2 regions of the Paenibacillus sp. FSL H8-0261 genome follow, and region 1 is predicted to be linked to the other one. Evidence: riboswitches for the same ligand, from Rfam matches in the RefSeq annotation. Region 1 holds a riboswitch; the other holds the start of a gene.
What was found. Region 1 has a riboswitch for cyclic di-GMP ahead of MHI27_RS21695 (thiamine pyrophosphate-binding protein). Riboswitches for the same ligand answer to the same signal wherever they lie in the genome.

Region 1 (8,710 bases):
TTTTGCCCAAAGTTACCGATTCCGCGGCACTTCTGCACGCAGCTTCTTTTATGCGACACCGCGTTGATCTACTATTATCACATGTTTTTTCTCTACTAGTTCGTGAATCTTCAGGTATTGTGGATTGCCCAAAAAGGCATCCTCGACATATAAAGCTTTTCAACTTTAAGGGGGATAAGAAACCATGTTTAAAGTATTAGTATCGGATCCAATCAGTGATTTGGGCATTCAGCAATTGATGGACGCAGAAGATGTAGTTGTTGACAAAAAAACAGGACTCAGCGAAGACGAACTCATTGCAATTATCGGTGAATACGATGGCCTCCTTGTCCGCAGTCAAACTACTGTAACAGACAAAATCATCGAAGCAGGAAAAAATCTAAAAGTAATTGGTCGTGCAGGTGTTGGTGTAGATAATATCAAACTGGATGCTGCAACAAAGCGTGGTATTGTTGTAATCAATGCTCCTGATGGAAATACAATTACGACTTGTGAGCATGCTTTCGCAATGATGATGGCTCTGGCCCGTCATATTCCACAAGCTTATGCAAAAACAATCGGTGGAACCTGGGATAGAAAAACATTCGTAGGTGTAGAGCTTCGTGGCAAAACTTTAGGTGTACTCGGAATGGGCAGAATCGGTAGCGAAGTGGCTAAACGTGCTAAAGCTTTCGGTATGGAAATTCTTGCTTTTGATCCTTTCCTAACAGCTGAACGTGCTGAAAAGATGGAAGTTAAATTGGCTTCCGTAGACGATGTTGTTCGCGGAGCAGACTTCATTACTGTGCACACTCCACTTACTCCGGAAACACGCCATATGATTTCTCGCCCACAATTCGAAGTGATGAAAAAGGGAATGCGCATCATCAACTGTGCACGTGGTGGTGTAATTGATGAAATGGCATTAGTAGAAGCTATAGATAGCGGTATTGTTGCTGGCGCTGCGTTCGACGTATTCGAGAAAGAGCCGCCGCAAGCAGATCATCCTTTCCTGTCTCATCCAAAAATCATCGTGACTCCTCACCTTGGCGCTTCTACGATTGAAGCTCAAGAAAATGTGGCGATCGATGTTTCGGAGCAAGTGTTGCATATTCTGCGTAATGAACCGTTCATTAACGCGGTCAACATTCCTCCAGTGGCTCCAAGTGTAATGAATAAGCTTCAACCTTACTTCACGCTTGGGGAAAAACTGGGCAGCTTTGTTACCCAAATTGCAGCTGCTGCTATCCGTGAGATCCATGTTGAATACGCTGGTGATCTTTCGGATGTAGATACCCAACCACTAACCCGCTACATTGTAAAAGGTGTGCTCTCCCGCCACTTTGCAGAGGACGTTAATATCGTAAACTCCATGCATTTAGCGAAAACACGCGACGTGAACGTAGTAATAACTAAAGCTTCTAAAACTAAAGGCTTTACCAACCTGATTACTGTTACTCTAAAAGCTGATCGTGACCAAGAGTATCTTGTTGCCGGCACCCTGCTGCAAGGTTACGGAGAACGGATTGTTCAAGTGAATAAGTTCCCAGTTGATATTGCTCCTGAAGGTCATCAAATCTTTGTATCCCATAACGACAAAGTAGGGATTATCGGACTCGTGGGTACATTGCTTGGTGAGAACGATGTAAACATCGCTTCCATGCAAGTGGGACGTAAAATTGTTGGGGGCGCTGCAATCATGCTGCTGACCGTTGACAAAGCCGTTCCTAAGCAAGTCCTTGTGAAACTCGCTGGTTTACCAGAAATTAACACCGCTGAAGAAATCATCCTTCTTTAATCTATAATATAGAAAGGCCATTCCAGAATGTACTGGAGTGGCCTTTCTTATATTTTACGAATCTCTTTCTTCCTATATTATGAACGAAGGGATTATCCTTCCATCAATATCAGTAAAACCATACTTTTCAGCAAGCTTTCCAACCTGCTGTGGCTCACCGGACATAGACATAACCTCTGGATCAGCGGCTAGTGCAGTCACTGCTCGACCAATATATGTCGTCGATTCACTCATTTTCAGTTCCTCAACTTCTTGCCAATGTTCCTCATCTGTATTCATGGCTTCTAGAACCGCTTCTGTTCTCATCCATCCAGGTGAAAGTGGCATAACCGCAATGCCGTCATCCTTTAACTCCTTCGACAATCCGAAAGCCATACGTAAAAGTGCATTTTTAGAAAGATCATAATAAAAGTTGCCTAAATATTTATAATGATCCCAGAAGGTTGTATGGATAATTAGACCACCAGTTTTTGCCTTGCGCATCAAGGGAATTGCGTAATAATTTGTGATCATCTGTGCTCTCACACCGGCATTAAACATATTGTCCCAATGAGCTGTAGGCAGCTCCCAAAAAGGCTTCTGCTCGATAGCTAAATCATTGCCTCCCCATACGTTGTTAACTAAGATATCGAGCCGACCTTGCTCTTCAGCGATCTGGCGGATCACTGCTTCTGTTTCTTGATCCTTCGTATGGTCACATCGTATTACCGCACCAGAACCTCCACTCTCTTTTATTTCTCTAAGTACGCTATCTATGCTCCCCTTAATATGCTCTGTGACGGATACATCTGTGGTCCTCCCTGTAATATAGACAAAAGCACCTCTTCTTGCTAGTTCTAGAGCGATCCCTCTCCCAGCACCTCTGCTGCTCCCGGTAACCAATGCGACTTTCCCTTTCAATGTCATAGCCCTCAACCCTTTCCACCTGAATTCGGATTTCAAAATTCTGTGAACATTCCTTACGTTTTATAAGTATAGCCCGTATATATGACATCAACTGACATATATAATATAATCATGATTTAGAAATGATTAATGGTGATCGTCTAATCAATAATTCGAGGAGGTACAATAGCCTAATGAGAGCCGACCGTTTGTTATCAATATTACTTCTGTTGCAAAATCGTGGAAAAATGACTTCTAGAGAATTGGCCCAAACACTCGAGGTATCAGAACGAACTGTGTTTCGTGATATGGAAGCATTAAGTGCTTCAGGAATACCCATTTTAGCTGAACGTGGTCGTGAAGGAGGTTGGATGCTTACTGAAGGGTACCGAACCTCCCTAACGGGAATGAAGCCACAAGAGATTGGTTCACTGCTTCTGTCCGCTGACGCATCTATAATGAAGGATCTGGGGATACAAGACGACTACTCTTCCGCTCTTCTCAAACTAGAGGCTGCATCCTCACATCGACTTAGTAACCCAGCAAATTACCTAAGCGAGCGTATTCATATTGATGGCGCCAGTTGGCATCCTTCGGATGAGACTTATCCGTTCCTTTCTGTACTGCAGAGAGCACTTTGGGAGGACCGCAAAGTAAAAATCACTTATCTCCGGAGCAACGAGACAACGGTCCGTTTCATTGAACCTCTTGGGTTAGTTGCAAAACGCGGAGTATGGTATGTCGTAGCCAAAAGCAAAGATGAACTACGGACCTTTCGTGTGTCCAGATTAGTTAACGTTGAGGAGACACATGAGTGGTTTAAAAGACCTGATGACTTTGATTTAAAACAGTACTGGGAAGAGTCCACCACGGCCTTTAAAGCAGCACTGCCAAAGTATCAAGTAAAGCTAAGGGTTAGAACCTCTGTCTTAAAAGAATTACAGCGAGAAAGATTCGTCTCTGTCCAATTGATAGAGCCAACTAGCAAAGCAGAGTGGGTAAACGTAGATGCCGAATTTAATACGATCGAGTCGGCCTGCCGGATAATCCTTTCTTTTAGTCCCTCGGTTATTGTACTTTCACCGCAAGAACTTTTAGAGATGGTAAAGTCTGCTATCGCAAAAATTTCCGCTATTTATGAGGATTTTTGACACGAAATCTAAAGAACTACTCCGAAAAGAAGATTTATGTCAGTTCTTACTATAGACCAATCACCTTTAAATCCCATATAATAACACCAATACATAATATTAATAAGGAGGACATTATACCAATGAACTGGATGCATAAACTTCCGTTAAAACAAAGAATTGTTGCCGGATGTTACCTCGTTGCCGCACTATTTGCCATTCCTGTTTTAGTTACTTTTATGATCTTAGGCAACATTATTTTGGGTATTGTTCTAATCGTAGTTCTTGCTGCTCTAACTTTCCCCGTGGCCCGCTTTATCGAGAGAACGCTTACATCTTCATTTGATGACATCGCGAATGTATCTCATAGTATTTCAAAAGGGGATTTTACTAGTAGAGCCGATGAGAACGGCTCTATGGGGGACGTAAGTCGTTCCTTTAATACTATGATTGACAAGCTCAAGAAGATTTTGACAGAAGCATCACAAATCACTCGTCAAGTTATGGATGCAAGCCGTGGAATCGAAGATAAGAATCAGAATTTGAAAATTGTCATGGCACAGGTAGCCTCTTCGTCTAACGAGCTAGCTCTTGGTGCAAATGAAATATCTACGGATATCGCTGAAATGACAGAATCCATTAAAGATATTGAGAATAAAGTATCCAATTATACGAACTCAACGAAAGAAATGAACAGACGTTCAATACATACATTAGAACTAGTTGAACAAGGACGGCAGTCCGTTGATACTCAAGCTGAAGGCATGCGCAAAAACATCCAGGCTACTCAAAAAGTAGCTGATACTATCGAAGCCCTGTCTCATAATGCTCGCGGAATTACGATGATTACAAAAACCATCACAGAGATCGCTGAACAGACCAACCTCTTATCGCTGAATGCCTCCATCGAAGCAGCACGCGCCGGGGAGCATGGTCGAGGATTTGCTGTAGTCGCACAGGAGGTTCGTAAACTTGCCGAAGAATCAACGGCTTCAACGAAGGAAGTCTTTGGCTTAGTTCGGAGCATCGAAACTGATATCAAACAAGCGATTGACAATATCGCTATCAACGAAGAAGTCGTACAGGTACAGAATGAGATGATCACTCAATCTGCTCATATCTTTGCTCAAATTGTGCAAAGTGTGCAGTATATTACCGAGCAAATCTCTTCCTTCTCTGCTGAAAGTGATCTGATGTTGGAAAGTGCCTTGAAAATCTCAAGTGCAATAGAGAATATCTCTGCAATCACACAGCAAACCGCTGCCGGCACCGAGGAAGTATCCGCCGCTATGAATGAACAAATTAATGCCCTGCAGTCCGTCGCTGAAGAAACTGAGAAAATGACACAGGCTGTGTTTAATCTACAGAAGACTATCCATATTTTCAAGTTTTAAGTCACTTGCAAATCATATAAACAAGTCCAAAAACTCCTCCTAAGTTTTGACTTAGGGGGAGTTTTTTTATATCTATTATTTCATAGGTTGGACAAGACTTTCGTCAAAATTCGAGTTAATTTGCGAAAATATATTGACAAAGGTACTCTAGGAATATATTGTAAAGGAAAATTCTTCTTATAAATTTTAAAATTAATATTGGCAAAATCTTCGAAAGAGGATGACGCAAAACCATGGATCTACAGCCTCATTTTTAATCAGAGGCCATGACTGCCAGGTTGCAGAAAACCAAGACGACTGAACTATTGTTCAGTCTCTATGGCGATTTATGCCACCAACCTGTGCCCTAATTCAGAGCACAGGTTTTCTAATGTTTGATTTTAAAATAACAATCAACTTGTGAGGTGTATTTTTTGAAGACAGTCGCAGATTACATGTCGGAAGCACTACGGAACCTAGGTGTTACCCATTCCTTTGGTATTATTGGGAAATCCATTTGTCCTATTGTTCTTAAAATGGTAGATTACGGTATTGAATTTATTCCTGGGAGACATGAGTCCAGTTCCGGCTTCGAAGCAGCCGGGTATGCGCTTAAAACTGGAAAACTAGGTGTAGCTTTTGGTACTTCAGGTCCTGGTGGAACAAACCTATTAACTGCAGCAGCACATGCTAAGGCTAACAACCTACCTGTCCTATTTATTACTGGCCATCAATCTATTAAAGAGCTTGGAATTCCCCAATGTCAGGACTCTACCTCTTTTCTAGCTGATTTAGCTGATATGTTTAGACCTGCCACCTTATATAGCAAGCTTATTGAACGTGGAGATCACTTTAACACAATCTTTAATCATGCCATATCCATTGCTTTGAGCGGTAATCGTGGTCCAGTTCACCTTTGTATTCCTTTTGATGTACAAACGGAATTGCTAGAGGAATGTAATATTGTAATCCCTGAACGCGAATCACTGGTTAGCCATGCTAATATCGACCGTGTACTTGATGCTATAAATAACTCTAAGAATCCAATAATTATCGCAGGTAAGGGCGTTAACCGCTCAGGAGCACATAGTGAGCTAATTCAATTAGCGGAAACATTTAATATTCCTGTAGTTACATCTCCAGGTGGTAAAGGGGCTATAGCTTGGGATCATTCACTCTATCACGGTCCAATTGGAGTAGGCGGTTGTACCCATGGGGATGACTTGCTGAATCAAAGTGATCTATTTATCGTTCTCGGGTCACGTTTAAGTGATATGACTATTTGTAATCTTAAAAGGGAAAATCATCCTGCAACATTAATTCAGTTTGATAGCGATCCGACTTTTGTCGGAAAAATATTGTTCTCTAAAACGATTCCAGTGACTGGAGATCTACGCGACAATCTAGTTTACTATCTCAATAATATTGACACGAACAACATCACAAAACGCGAAGCACCGACAAATTCCGATTATACCGAAGAGCCTCCGATTTTACCAAACCTTTCACTTGCATCGGTCTTGAGTACGATGAGTGATTTGATTCCTTATAACAGCACAGTCTTTGTTGATGATGGAAGTCACGGTTTCCATGCTGCGAAATGGTACAAGGTTAAGAAACCGGGCAGTTTTGTTTTCGATGCTTACTTTGCTTGTATGGGTAATTCCATCGGAATGGCGATTGGTGCAAAGGTTGCTGCTCCAGAAGAAACGATCTTCTGCATTACAGGAGATGGCTGCTTTATGATGCTAGGCGCAGAGATTAACGCTGCTGTCTGCAAGGATATTCCTGTCATATTCATTGTTGTGAATAATAAACAGCTAGATATGGCTCTAAAAGGTATGGAAAAAACTACAGGACGTATTGACGGAACTATCTACGAAGTCCCTATGGATGCTGTGAAATTCGCAGAATCACTAGGCGCTAAGGGTTACAAATGTGAGACAGCGGAGGAGTTCGAAACAGCCATCAAGGACGCTGTTGCCATCAACCGTGTTGCCGTCATTGAACTGCTAACAGACCGTGATGAGGTCCCTCCGACTGCTCACCGTACTTTGAACCTAAATTAGGAGGTCACTTATGAAAGACAATGTAAACAGTGGTCTGAACCACTTCACGAATCTCTCTGGAGACTACGGAGCTAAAGCACTGGCTCCGATTAAAGAACATTTCCCCGATTTGGCTGAATTTATTATGGGGAATGCCTACGGCGATATTTTTCAACGCAACACAATCGAAGCTGACTGGAAGGAAATCGCAGTTATCTCTGCCCTGATTTCGATGGGTCAGTTTGATCAATTGGGTGTTCATTATGTCATGGCTCTTCGTGTGGGAGTTACTGTAGAACAACTCAAAGGTATTCTATTACACTTAGTACCCGCTATAGGGGCACCTAGAATCATCACCGCTTTTAATATTCTTCTCGAAACGATTGAAGAAATAAAGTAACTATTTTCAGTAAATTAAAATATCGGGAGAGATGTTAACGTGGGACAGTTTATTTTAAAGACAGACACTACTAAAAAAGTGATCAATATTGAGCTGGAAGGAACATTTTCTGAAGAAGATGGTCTGAAATCTATCCAAGCTTATCAACAAACTATTAATCCTATCACTCCAGCAGACTATGAATTACAAATCGACTGCAGAAAGCTAAACGTAACTGCACCTGATGTTGTACCTCTTTTGGAAGGTTGCTTCGTAATGTTTAAGAATGATGGATTTGTAAAAGTAAATCTAACCCTTGAGAATAACCCAATTCTTAAAATGCAGCTTGCTCGTCTGGGTCGTAAAGCAGGACTAGATAACATCGAGATCATTTCCACCGTTACAGCTTAATTCTTCTTATAACTAAAAAAACTATAGAGTTTTTCAGGAGGATTCATTCATATGACCGGAATTCGTATTCAAGACATTGATATCTATCATCCTAGTAATAAAGTTGGTAACGACTTTTTTATTAAGCATTTTGACGAAAAGGGTATTGATATCCGAGGTCTACTGACCACTTTAGGTCGTGATACGCGCTATAGCATTAAGAATGAGGAAGAAAATTCTCTTACGATGGCTTTTGAGGCTGCCAGTAATGTGTTGGATAAAAATGGTCTCACTGGCGCTGATATCGATCTTATTGCCTATGCAAGTCAAACTCCTGAATATATCTTTCCTACTAACTCTTTAATGATTCACCGTTTAATTAACGGCGCATCCCATACAATTTGTATAGATAGCAACGCTAACTGTGCAGGTATGACTGCTTCCGTAGAACAGGTGAGCCGTCAAATGCAAGCCAATCCTAGAATTAAACGTGCTTTGGTCATCGGATCCGATTATGTAGCACCTCATGCAGATAAGAATGATCCAGTCTATTATGCTAACTTCGGTGATGCAGCTGCGGCAGTCCTTCTTGTGCGCGATGATAATGCGGTAGGCTTCATTGATTCTGTCTATCAAACAGACACATGCGTTTATGGCAACTCCATGTTCCCGGCTGAAGGCTTGGCTAATCTGGGTAGAAAAGGCGTAGCGGCTGGAGAATTCAATGT
Region 2 (8,710 bases), 2.5 Mb from region 1:
ATATAGACGGAGACACCGAACGCCCGCCAAATGGAATGATCGCTGAAAACGTACTGATAATTGATCGCCGTAAAGTCCTTTGGCAGCAAGCCTACCCTGCCATTAATAATTGCTTCAGAGCTGCTAAAGGACTGGGCAATCACATTCAGAAACGGCAGAAACATAGCCAAAGCGAGAGCGGTTAGAAACAATAGATTGAACACATTAAATAGATTCTGGCCGCGAGTATAGCGTACTCTCATCATCCCTACCTCCATAAAGAGCGATTAATACAGCGATTCACCGGTTGTTTTTTTGCTCAAAATGTTGCCGATGAGCACCAGAATGAGTCCAACTACCGACTTGAATAGCCCCACTGCTGTTGTATAACTGTATTGCTGAGACAGCAGCCCCGCCTTATAGATATAAGTGTCCAGAATCTCCCCGTTCCCAGTATTAAGCGCGTTCAGGAATACCCATACCCGCTCGAAGCCAAGATCAAGAAATCTCCCGATATGGAGAAGGAACAAAATCATAATTGTCGGTATCAGAGACGGCAGCGTAATGGCTAAGGTTTGTTTCCAGCGTCCGGCTCCGTCTACTTCAGCAGCCTCATAAAGATCTGGGTTTATTCCTGCCAACGCGGCCAGATAAATAATCGTACCGTACCCGGAATCTCGCCAAATACCGGAACTGATCAAAATCGTGCGGATGTATGAATTTTCACCAAGAAAATAAATCGGTTCAAAGCCGAAGGTTTGTAAAACTTGATTCACAATCCCCGTTCCAGGGGAGAGGATGCCCAAGGCGATGCCGCTCACAATTACCCAGGATAAGAAATGGGGCATATAAACCACTGTTTGCAAAAAACGTTTATAAAACACAAGCCGTAGTTCATTTAACAGGAGCGCAAGCAATATCGGAGCCGGAAAGGCAAATAAGAGATCATACAAGCCTAGCAGGATCGTATTGCTTAAGATTCTTCCAAAATCTTGGTATTGAAACATGGTCTTAAAGTGCTCAAGCCCCACCCATTCACTGCCTGTAAAGCCTTTAAAAATGTTGTAGTTCTGAAACGCAATCACTGACCCGGCCAACGGCAAGTACTTGAAAATGATAAAGTACAAAATCCCGGGGATCGCGATCACATAAAGCGCTCTGAATTTCCACATGTTTGATAGCAGGGACCTTCTAGTGTCGGCTTTGTAGTTAATAAGGTCAATCCCGGTTAACTTAGCCTTCATAACCGTTTCCTATAGGTCCTTTTTTCAGCAGGTTCGCTGGAGCATTCTCATCTAAGGGAATTTCTTGAAATTCGACGGTAATAAACTGTTCCTCCCGTTCAATAATTCGGGATAACTCCCGCGTGAATACAGTAACGATCTCCTCCTTCTGCTCACTCGTTCGGCCTTCGTACATCCTAATCTCAATATGTGGCATCAGCTTTCCTCCATTTCCTCGAATAGTGATTGAATCTAACCTCATTCTACCTGCAATAAAGCGCTTGCAATATGGATTTTCTATGAGTAAGCTTGTGTTTTCTTTAGGGTATATCCAGTAATAGTCGAGCTGGAATTCAAGCGAGCCCCTAAAAAAAGCAGCATCTCTACCGTAATCTATGGTAGAAATGCCGCTTTATCATTTTAGATTTTTAATTACTATTTTAATACCCCATATAACTTTCCAAACCCGCTGGATCTATAATGAGCATTTGCTTGTTTCCAATTAGTTCAATAAGGCCTGAATCTTCAAACCTTGAGAATTTTCTGCTGATGGTTTCGCGGGTGACCCCAACATAACTGGCCAGTTCTTCACGAGACAACGGAAGGTCAATATGAATATGAGCACCACGTTGTTTGCCATATTTGTCACCGAGTTCCATGATCATATAAGCAATTCGTATTTCTGGATCTTTGGTCGCCAAGCTCTGCGCCAAATTTTCTGTATGGGCTAGTCTTTTGGTCACACTCTTCAGTAGCCTGAGCGAAATATCCGGATTTTCCGTCATCAGCTGCTCCATATCTGTTCGAGTCAGCATGCAAATGTTAGTATCTTTTAGAGCATAAGCACTGAAGTTGCTCAGCTCATCGCTGTTAAAAATGCTCAGTTCCCCGAAAAAATCCCCGTTCGTCAAGATGTGCAAAATTTGTTCCTTGCCCTCGGGAGTAATTTTGGATAATTTAACATGGCCTCGCTGAATAATGTACAGCGTATCCGACGGTGCTCCTTCCAGAATTAACGCTTGACCTTTGGTGAACTTTCGATGTTTGATCATGGCACTGATCCGGGAGAGATCGTCATCGCTTAACGCAGCAAAAATCGGCACCTTGCGGGTACAAGGTTCAGCAGCGTATTGGCAAGAATACTCCTTCATAACTGTCCCCCCTGTTGTTCATTTTTTTTATAAACCTTACTTCCCTTTAAGATGCAGAAGTTTTTTTCTCTTCAACCGGCGCAAAATGGCTTGTATCTTCACCACATACAGGACAAACCCAATCTTCAGGCAAGTCTTCAAATGCAGTGCCTGCAACAACATCCTCATCAGGATCGCCTACTGCCGGATCATAGATATAGCCACATGGTAGACAGATATATTTTTTCATCATTGTCATCTCCTATAAAGTTAGTAGTTTAGTTCAATCTGGATTGTACTTCAGCCATAATTTCCACGATGCTACTCCCGTTAACATCAATCCCCGTAAGGGGGATGCCTTGCTCCACAGCGGTTTTATACGCCAGAGAAGCAGCTGCACCTTGCCAGGATATCGCACCGATTATTGTGTTATCTTTCACAAAGATACGCGTATACGCCCCATTTTCTTCTCCGTTCACCACCGTATAGCAATACCGCTCATCAACGTTGCCTATCGAAAATAAAGAGACTCCAAAAGCGTTAAACAATGTAACCGGAACAGCTCTACGATACGCAGTCAGATTGGCGACCATATTACTACCGGCAATCCGGCCCTGCTCCATCGCTCCGCCCCACAGTCCTTCCACATGCCCGTTAATTTCAGCAACATCTCCGGCAGCGTACACATGCGGATCATTTGTTTGCATTTGTTCATTTACGATAATGCCCTGCCGGACTTGAATACTCGAGCCATTTAGCAGTTCCGTATTTGGTACAATACCAATGGAGTAGACTACATGGTCACAGGAAAAATGAGATTGGTCATCCAGCGTAATTCCGGTAACAAACTCTGATCCTGTAATAGACGCCACATCTGCTTGAAGAATAACCTTCACACCTGCTTGTTCAAGGTTCTCTTTAAGGAGCTGTGAGGATTTCTCATCAAGCTGTCTGCCCATCAACCGGTGAGAAGCTTCGATCACTGTCACCTGATACCCGGCTTCATACAGCGCCCAAGCGGTTTCGATTCCCTGCACTCCCCCACCGATTACAGCTACATGACTGCCAGCCTGCAGGTTATCTTTCAATCGATCCGCGTCGTTCATATCCCGGAGGGTATGCACATTGTTCAGGCCGAAGCCCTCAAGGGAGAGTGTACGATTCTTCGCTCCCATGCACAATAGGAGCTTATGATAAGATACACGCTGCCCATCTTCTGTCACAACAATTTGCCGGTCCGGGTGGACAGAACTGATTCGGGTCGAGGTTTTTACGGATATACGATTATCGCGGTACCATTTTTCCTTTTTAATCAGCACCTTCTCACTGTGCAGGTCGGTAAACAGCCCTTTGGTCAGCTTAATCCGGTTATAGGGCAGTTGACTTTCCTCCCCGAGGATCGAAATTTCCGATTCTGCGTCTTGATCACGGATGGCTTTGGCGGCATGGACGGCGGCTACTCCGCCGCCAACTATAACGTAATGTTTTGTCATCCTATGTTCCTCCTCCCTAAAATGAACTCAGCAGCAAATCCGAAACAAATTCAGCCGCGTTTTTAATTTTTTGAACTTTCTCAGGCTCTTTCGGGGAAAATCTGATTCGTACAGGGAACTCTACATGTGTCATCCCCGTGGATTTAATAACCTCAGATGTGCTTTGCACCGTCATATTTGTTCCATTCAGATAATCCTGAATGACTTCAATGGCTTCACCACTCCAGCCGTAGGAGCCAAAGGCTGCAGCAAGTTTACCTTCCAGATTCATATTGTGCAATTCTTTCAGAATGTTCTCCAGGTTCCCAATCATGTCCGCGTATTTAGTGGAGCTGCCAATAAAGACCGCGTCAGCTGACGTTATACTGTTCAGAATATCGGTGGCACTACTTTTATCTGCATCCCAGACCTCTGTCTCTATATTATTTTCCTGCAAGCAATCCTGTAAGATTTTGGCCATCTTCTTAGTACTGTTCTTGATGGTGGTATATACGATCGTTGCCTTTTTTCCTTGCGTCGTTTCACGGCTCAACGTGGCGTACATCCCGATATATTTACGTATGTCCTTCCGAATCACAAACCCATGGGAAGGAGCGATCATCCGGATCTCAAGATCCTTAACAGCCTCTAACAGTGTTCTTACATATCTTCTGTGAGGATGAATAATTGCTGCGTAATAGCCCTGGAAATCTTCCGTAATATCAAACCCGGCTTCATCGCTGAATAGATTCTCCACCGCAACATGCGTGCTGAAAATATCACAAGGAAATAAGATTTGATCTTCGATACAATAGGTGATCATCGTTTCTGCGGTATGGAGATACGGTGTTTCTTTAAACAGCAGCGTTTTCCCACCAATATCCAGCTTGTCTCCATCTTTCACCACCAGGAAGTTCCGGCTATGAAGCTTGTACATTTCCTGCAATTCTGGAACAGCAATCTCGGTGCATACGATCGTGGCGTTTGCAGCCTTGGCAGCGAGAGCTGCCAGTCCACCAGAGTGATCAGGCTCTGTATGGTTAATGACAATGTAATGAATATCTAGAAGATCAATCATTTCACCCAGGCACTCGGCATATTCACGTCCGAATTCCATATCTACGGTATCAATGACAGTCGGCTTACCTGTTTTTAATAAGTAGGAATTATAGGTAGTTCCTTTTTCTAGAATCAGGCGATGAAAAGGAACATGACGGTTATCAATTTTGCCTATCCAGTAAATATCCTCGGCGATTTTCTTGAATTGTGTACTCATTTCTATAACCTCCAATGTTTGATTGATAATGTTTATCAACAACCATATTTTATTATGGCTGCCAAACAAAAAAGAGGATTTGAATCAAATTATGAAAGTTTGAAAAAAATGAATACCTTTAATTTAGACGATCTAAATAAAGTGATTATGCGTTGGGTCACATTTTAAATAAAAAGCCACACAAATGTTTGCACTTCGCCTTAAAGAAAGAATAACCCATAACAACTTTATGCCATATCCTAATGAAAATAATAAAAAGGTGGATATCCATGACTGAAATACAAATAGCTGCTGTGGGAGATCTAATGGTCAAACGTTATATTATTTCGGATGCTAAACAGCCTGATGGAACCTATTCGTTCAGCCCCCTGTTTGCAAAAGTAGCTCCTTATCTGAAACAGGCTGATTTGACGATTGGCAATCTCGAAACCACCTTTGCTGGAAGTGGCCCCGAATGCCGGAAAAGCCCACGATCAGGCGGTCCGATATTCAAATGTCCAGACGAACTGGCCCCTGCACTTAAGGAAGCCGGATTCGACGTATTAGTAACGGCCAACAATCATTGCATGGATTATGGTGCCCCGGGTCTGGTTCGGACGTTACGAGTTCTGGACCGTAATGGAATCGACCACACGGGAACAGCTAAATCATTAGAAGAATCCAAGAGAACGCTTATTAAAAACGTCAAAGGAATTACGATTGGCATCCTCTCCTACACAGCAGGAACTAACCGAATTCCTGTACCAGTGAGTAAGCCATGGCTGGTTAATCGGATATCTACGCCCAAGATCATTCGGGAGATTCGAGATTTAAAAAAGAAAGTCGATCTAGTCTTGCTTTATCTGCATTTCGGAAGCGAATATCGTTACACTCCAAACAAGAGGCAAAAAGAGCTGGTCAATCTCTTCTTTAAAAATGGCGCCGACATCATACTGGGGTCTCACCCACATGTTCTTCAACCGTTAGCGCTTCGGGGAAAAAAACAATTCGTTATTTACTCATTGGGGAATTTTGTTTCTACTAAATTAATGAATATTCCTTATACACAAAGCGGTATCATACTTACGCTTAAAATAAAGAAGGATGAAAAAGGAAACACGAGTATAACTAACGTAGGTTACATCCCGACTTGTGTAGATCGAAGAATAAAAAGCGGCAGGAAAATTACAGAGATCATCCCCATCCGCGACGCATTAAAGAGAAGCGCCACCGACATAAAAACAGAGCGGCGAAATCTCATGAATCGAATGTTGAAACATACGACAACAATCTTAAAGAAGGAATAGAAACGTTATTAAAATAGAGAATACAGCAAAAAGCGCTGTTCTGTAGAACAGCGCTTTTTGCTCAATATGAAATCGACCTTATTATTCTAGTTCGGCCGGTTTTACAATGGTTGTACCTTTGTTATTCTTGGAATATTTAGCTTCGATTTTCGTGTTGTATGTATCTTTTTCTCCGTCACTTGTCAGTACATAACTCAGATCGACTGTCAGCTTTTCCGTTTGCCAGGTCTTAGTATTGACGAATAATTTCCAAGTTACGCTTTTAGGTTGAACAGTCTCTCCATCCCAGAGGTTCTCCTGGTCATAGAGTTTGATTATTCCCTTAGCTGCTGTCGGATCAGTTACCGTGAACTGCAGGACAGTCTGTGCGCCAGCAGTGCTGACTTTCATAGATTTTTTATAATTTTTAACCGAATCAAGCATGGAAACAGGATCGTATTGACCTTTGGAGTAAAAAGAATCCCACTCCATCTTCTCCAGTGCAATCCAATACTGTGCATCGGGATCGATTGGCTCGCCGTCATCGTCGTAACCTTCATCTTCAGATTCATCGATCAGTTCACTTCCGTCTACAAGATAGTAAAACTCCTTGTCATTGGCATATAGACTGTACGATGTTTCTAAAAGACTACTATCAACGGTGCCAGCTGCAGCAAAATTCGGCAGTCGATTAATATCCAGCTTCAGTGTGTTAGTGTTGCTGATACGTACCCCACCGCTCTGAATATCCTGTTTTTTGATCACATCTAAGTGAAAATTCTTTATTGCTTTAGAGGCCGCCGTTACTTTGCTAATCATTTGATCCGCGGTTACTGCTGTTGTGGTAGCTGCAGACACGACTTCAGGATTAGACATCCATCCGATCGTTCCGGACAGCAATAAAGCACCTACTGCCAAACTAGTGCCTATTGTTTTGAAAAAACTTTTCATGTACTTCCCCTTTCAGCCCCTTGCGATAATGTAACGCCGTATAGATCGAAATAATAAAAGAGCTCAAAATAGACTACATATTCTTAGAGCTATCCTTTATGCTTCATAAGACATCCCTATGGCGGCCTGGCGATCATTTCCTTCTGTAGAAAGGCTTTAGACCCATGGCTTTGTGTCATCATCTTTCGATGATTTTACCTTTAACGCGGACATTCAATTAGTTTTAATTAGCTTACGGACGCATGTCCCACCGCTAATTTTATCATGGTTATAATTACCTGTAAACGACTTATCTTCCATTCAAATTCGCTATGATGCTCAGAAGAAATACTTCACTCAAAATGAAAAATGAACGATTACATACGCTTATAAGTCTTATTAATGAGAACAGCAAAGACAGGGGGTGCAGCAAAATGTGTGACCGAGAAATTTTCGAGCTCTATAAAGAACAAGTATATTATTTTTGTTACTACTTAATGAAAAATCAGGCAGATGCAGAGGATATTTGCCAAGAGGTATTTGTAAAGGTTATCTTAGCGGATAAGTCTAAGGTAAGAAACTTGAAATCTTGGATTTTACGAATTGCTTCGAATGAGTGCCACAGTGTGATTAAAAGGCGTAAGACGGGGTGGATGAAAGAAGTACGTAATTATTTACTATCCAGGTCTGAGGAATCAAACCCTGTAGAAAAACGGTTGGATCGACAGGAAACTAAAAAAGAATTACAAGGGTTATACAGTCAGCTTCCCGACAAAATCAGAATGGTAGTAGTCCTTCGTTTTATAAACGAATTGACTGTACCCGAGATCTCTAAAGTTATGAGCATACCCGAAGGAACTGTAAAATCCAGACTGAACAAGGGACTTAAAATACTAAATAGAATGGGTGGAACTCAACTAAAGGAGCTGAGTAGTAATGAATCTGTATATTGAAAAAGATAGACATATTCCCCGACCGGATTATGATTTGATGTGGACTACCATTGAACAAGAAGCATATAAACGTCAAAGAAATCTGAATGCCTCCCAGAATACTCCTAGGCCTAATAAAAAGGTTGTTCCTATCAGCATCGTCTTCTCTTGCCTCTTACTTGTCGCCATTCCTGTATTCGCTAGTATGACGATTAATTGGGATAAAATTGGTGGGCGAAGTGTGAGCAATGCATTAAATAACGGCATCGGTCAACAGTATAATCTTCAAGCTTCCAGTTCAGGAGTAACAATGAATTTGAACGGTGTTGTAACTGACGGAGAAAAAATGAAAATGCTGTTATCACTTGATACTAAATCTGATCTATCCCAATATACTGGATTTGCTACAGAGGAAAACACCATGACTAGTGAATCCGGTGCCAAGGCAAAGGTATACGGTTATTTAGAATACGATCCTGAAAGCCAGAAACTCATTGGAGTAT

Region 2: another riboswitch for cyclic di-GMP. It lies ahead of MHI27_RS10215 (DUF6612 family protein); the one in region 1 lies ahead of MHI27_RS21695 (thiamine pyrophosphate-binding protein).

What each region holds. Positions count from the first base shown of each region.
Region 1 is NZ_CP150297.1:4,856,192-4,864,901, forward strand. It holds gene serA (phosphoglycerate dehydrogenase) at 185-1,777, shown strand; gene MHI27_RS21680 (SDR family NAD(P)-dependent oxidoreductase) at 1,850-2,683, opposite strand; gene MHI27_RS21685 (YafY family protein) at 2,857-3,813, shown strand; gene MHI27_RS21690 (methyl-accepting chemotaxis protein) at 3,936-5,186, shown strand; cyclic di-GMP riboswitch class I at 5,377-5,472, shown strand; gene MHI27_RS21695 (thiamine pyrophosphate-binding protein) at 5,591-7,234, shown strand; gene MHI27_RS21700 (carboxymuconolactone decarboxylase family protein) at 7,245-7,613, shown strand; gene MHI27_RS21705 (hypothetical protein) at 7,653-8,003, shown strand; gene MHI27_RS21710 (3-oxoacyl-[acyl-carrier-protein] synthase III C-terminal domain-containing protein) at 8,055-8,710, shown strand, end outside.
Region 2 is NZ_CP150297.1:2,376,184-2,384,893, reverse strand. It holds gene MHI27_RS10255 (carbohydrate ABC transporter permease) at 1-245, opposite strand, end outside; gene MHI27_RS10250 (ABC transporter permease) at 267-1,223, opposite strand; gene MHI27_RS10245 (4-oxalocrotonate tautomerase family protein) at 1,213-1,419, opposite strand; gene MHI27_RS10240 (Crp/Fnr family transcriptional regulator) at 1,643-2,353, opposite strand; gene rd (rubredoxin) at 2,400-2,582, opposite strand; gene MHI27_RS10230 (NAD(P)/FAD-dependent oxidoreductase) at 2,611-3,825, opposite strand; gene MHI27_RS10225 (FprA family A-type flavoprotein) at 3,842-5,080, opposite strand; gene MHI27_RS10220 (CapA family protein) at 5,350-6,366, shown strand; gene MHI27_RS10215 (DUF6612 family protein) at 6,448-7,296, opposite strand; cyclic di-GMP riboswitch class I at 7,414-7,505, opposite strand; gene MHI27_RS10210 (RNA polymerase sigma factor) at 7,710-8,228, shown strand; gene MHI27_RS10205 (DUF4179 domain-containing protein) at 8,212-8,710, shown strand, end outside.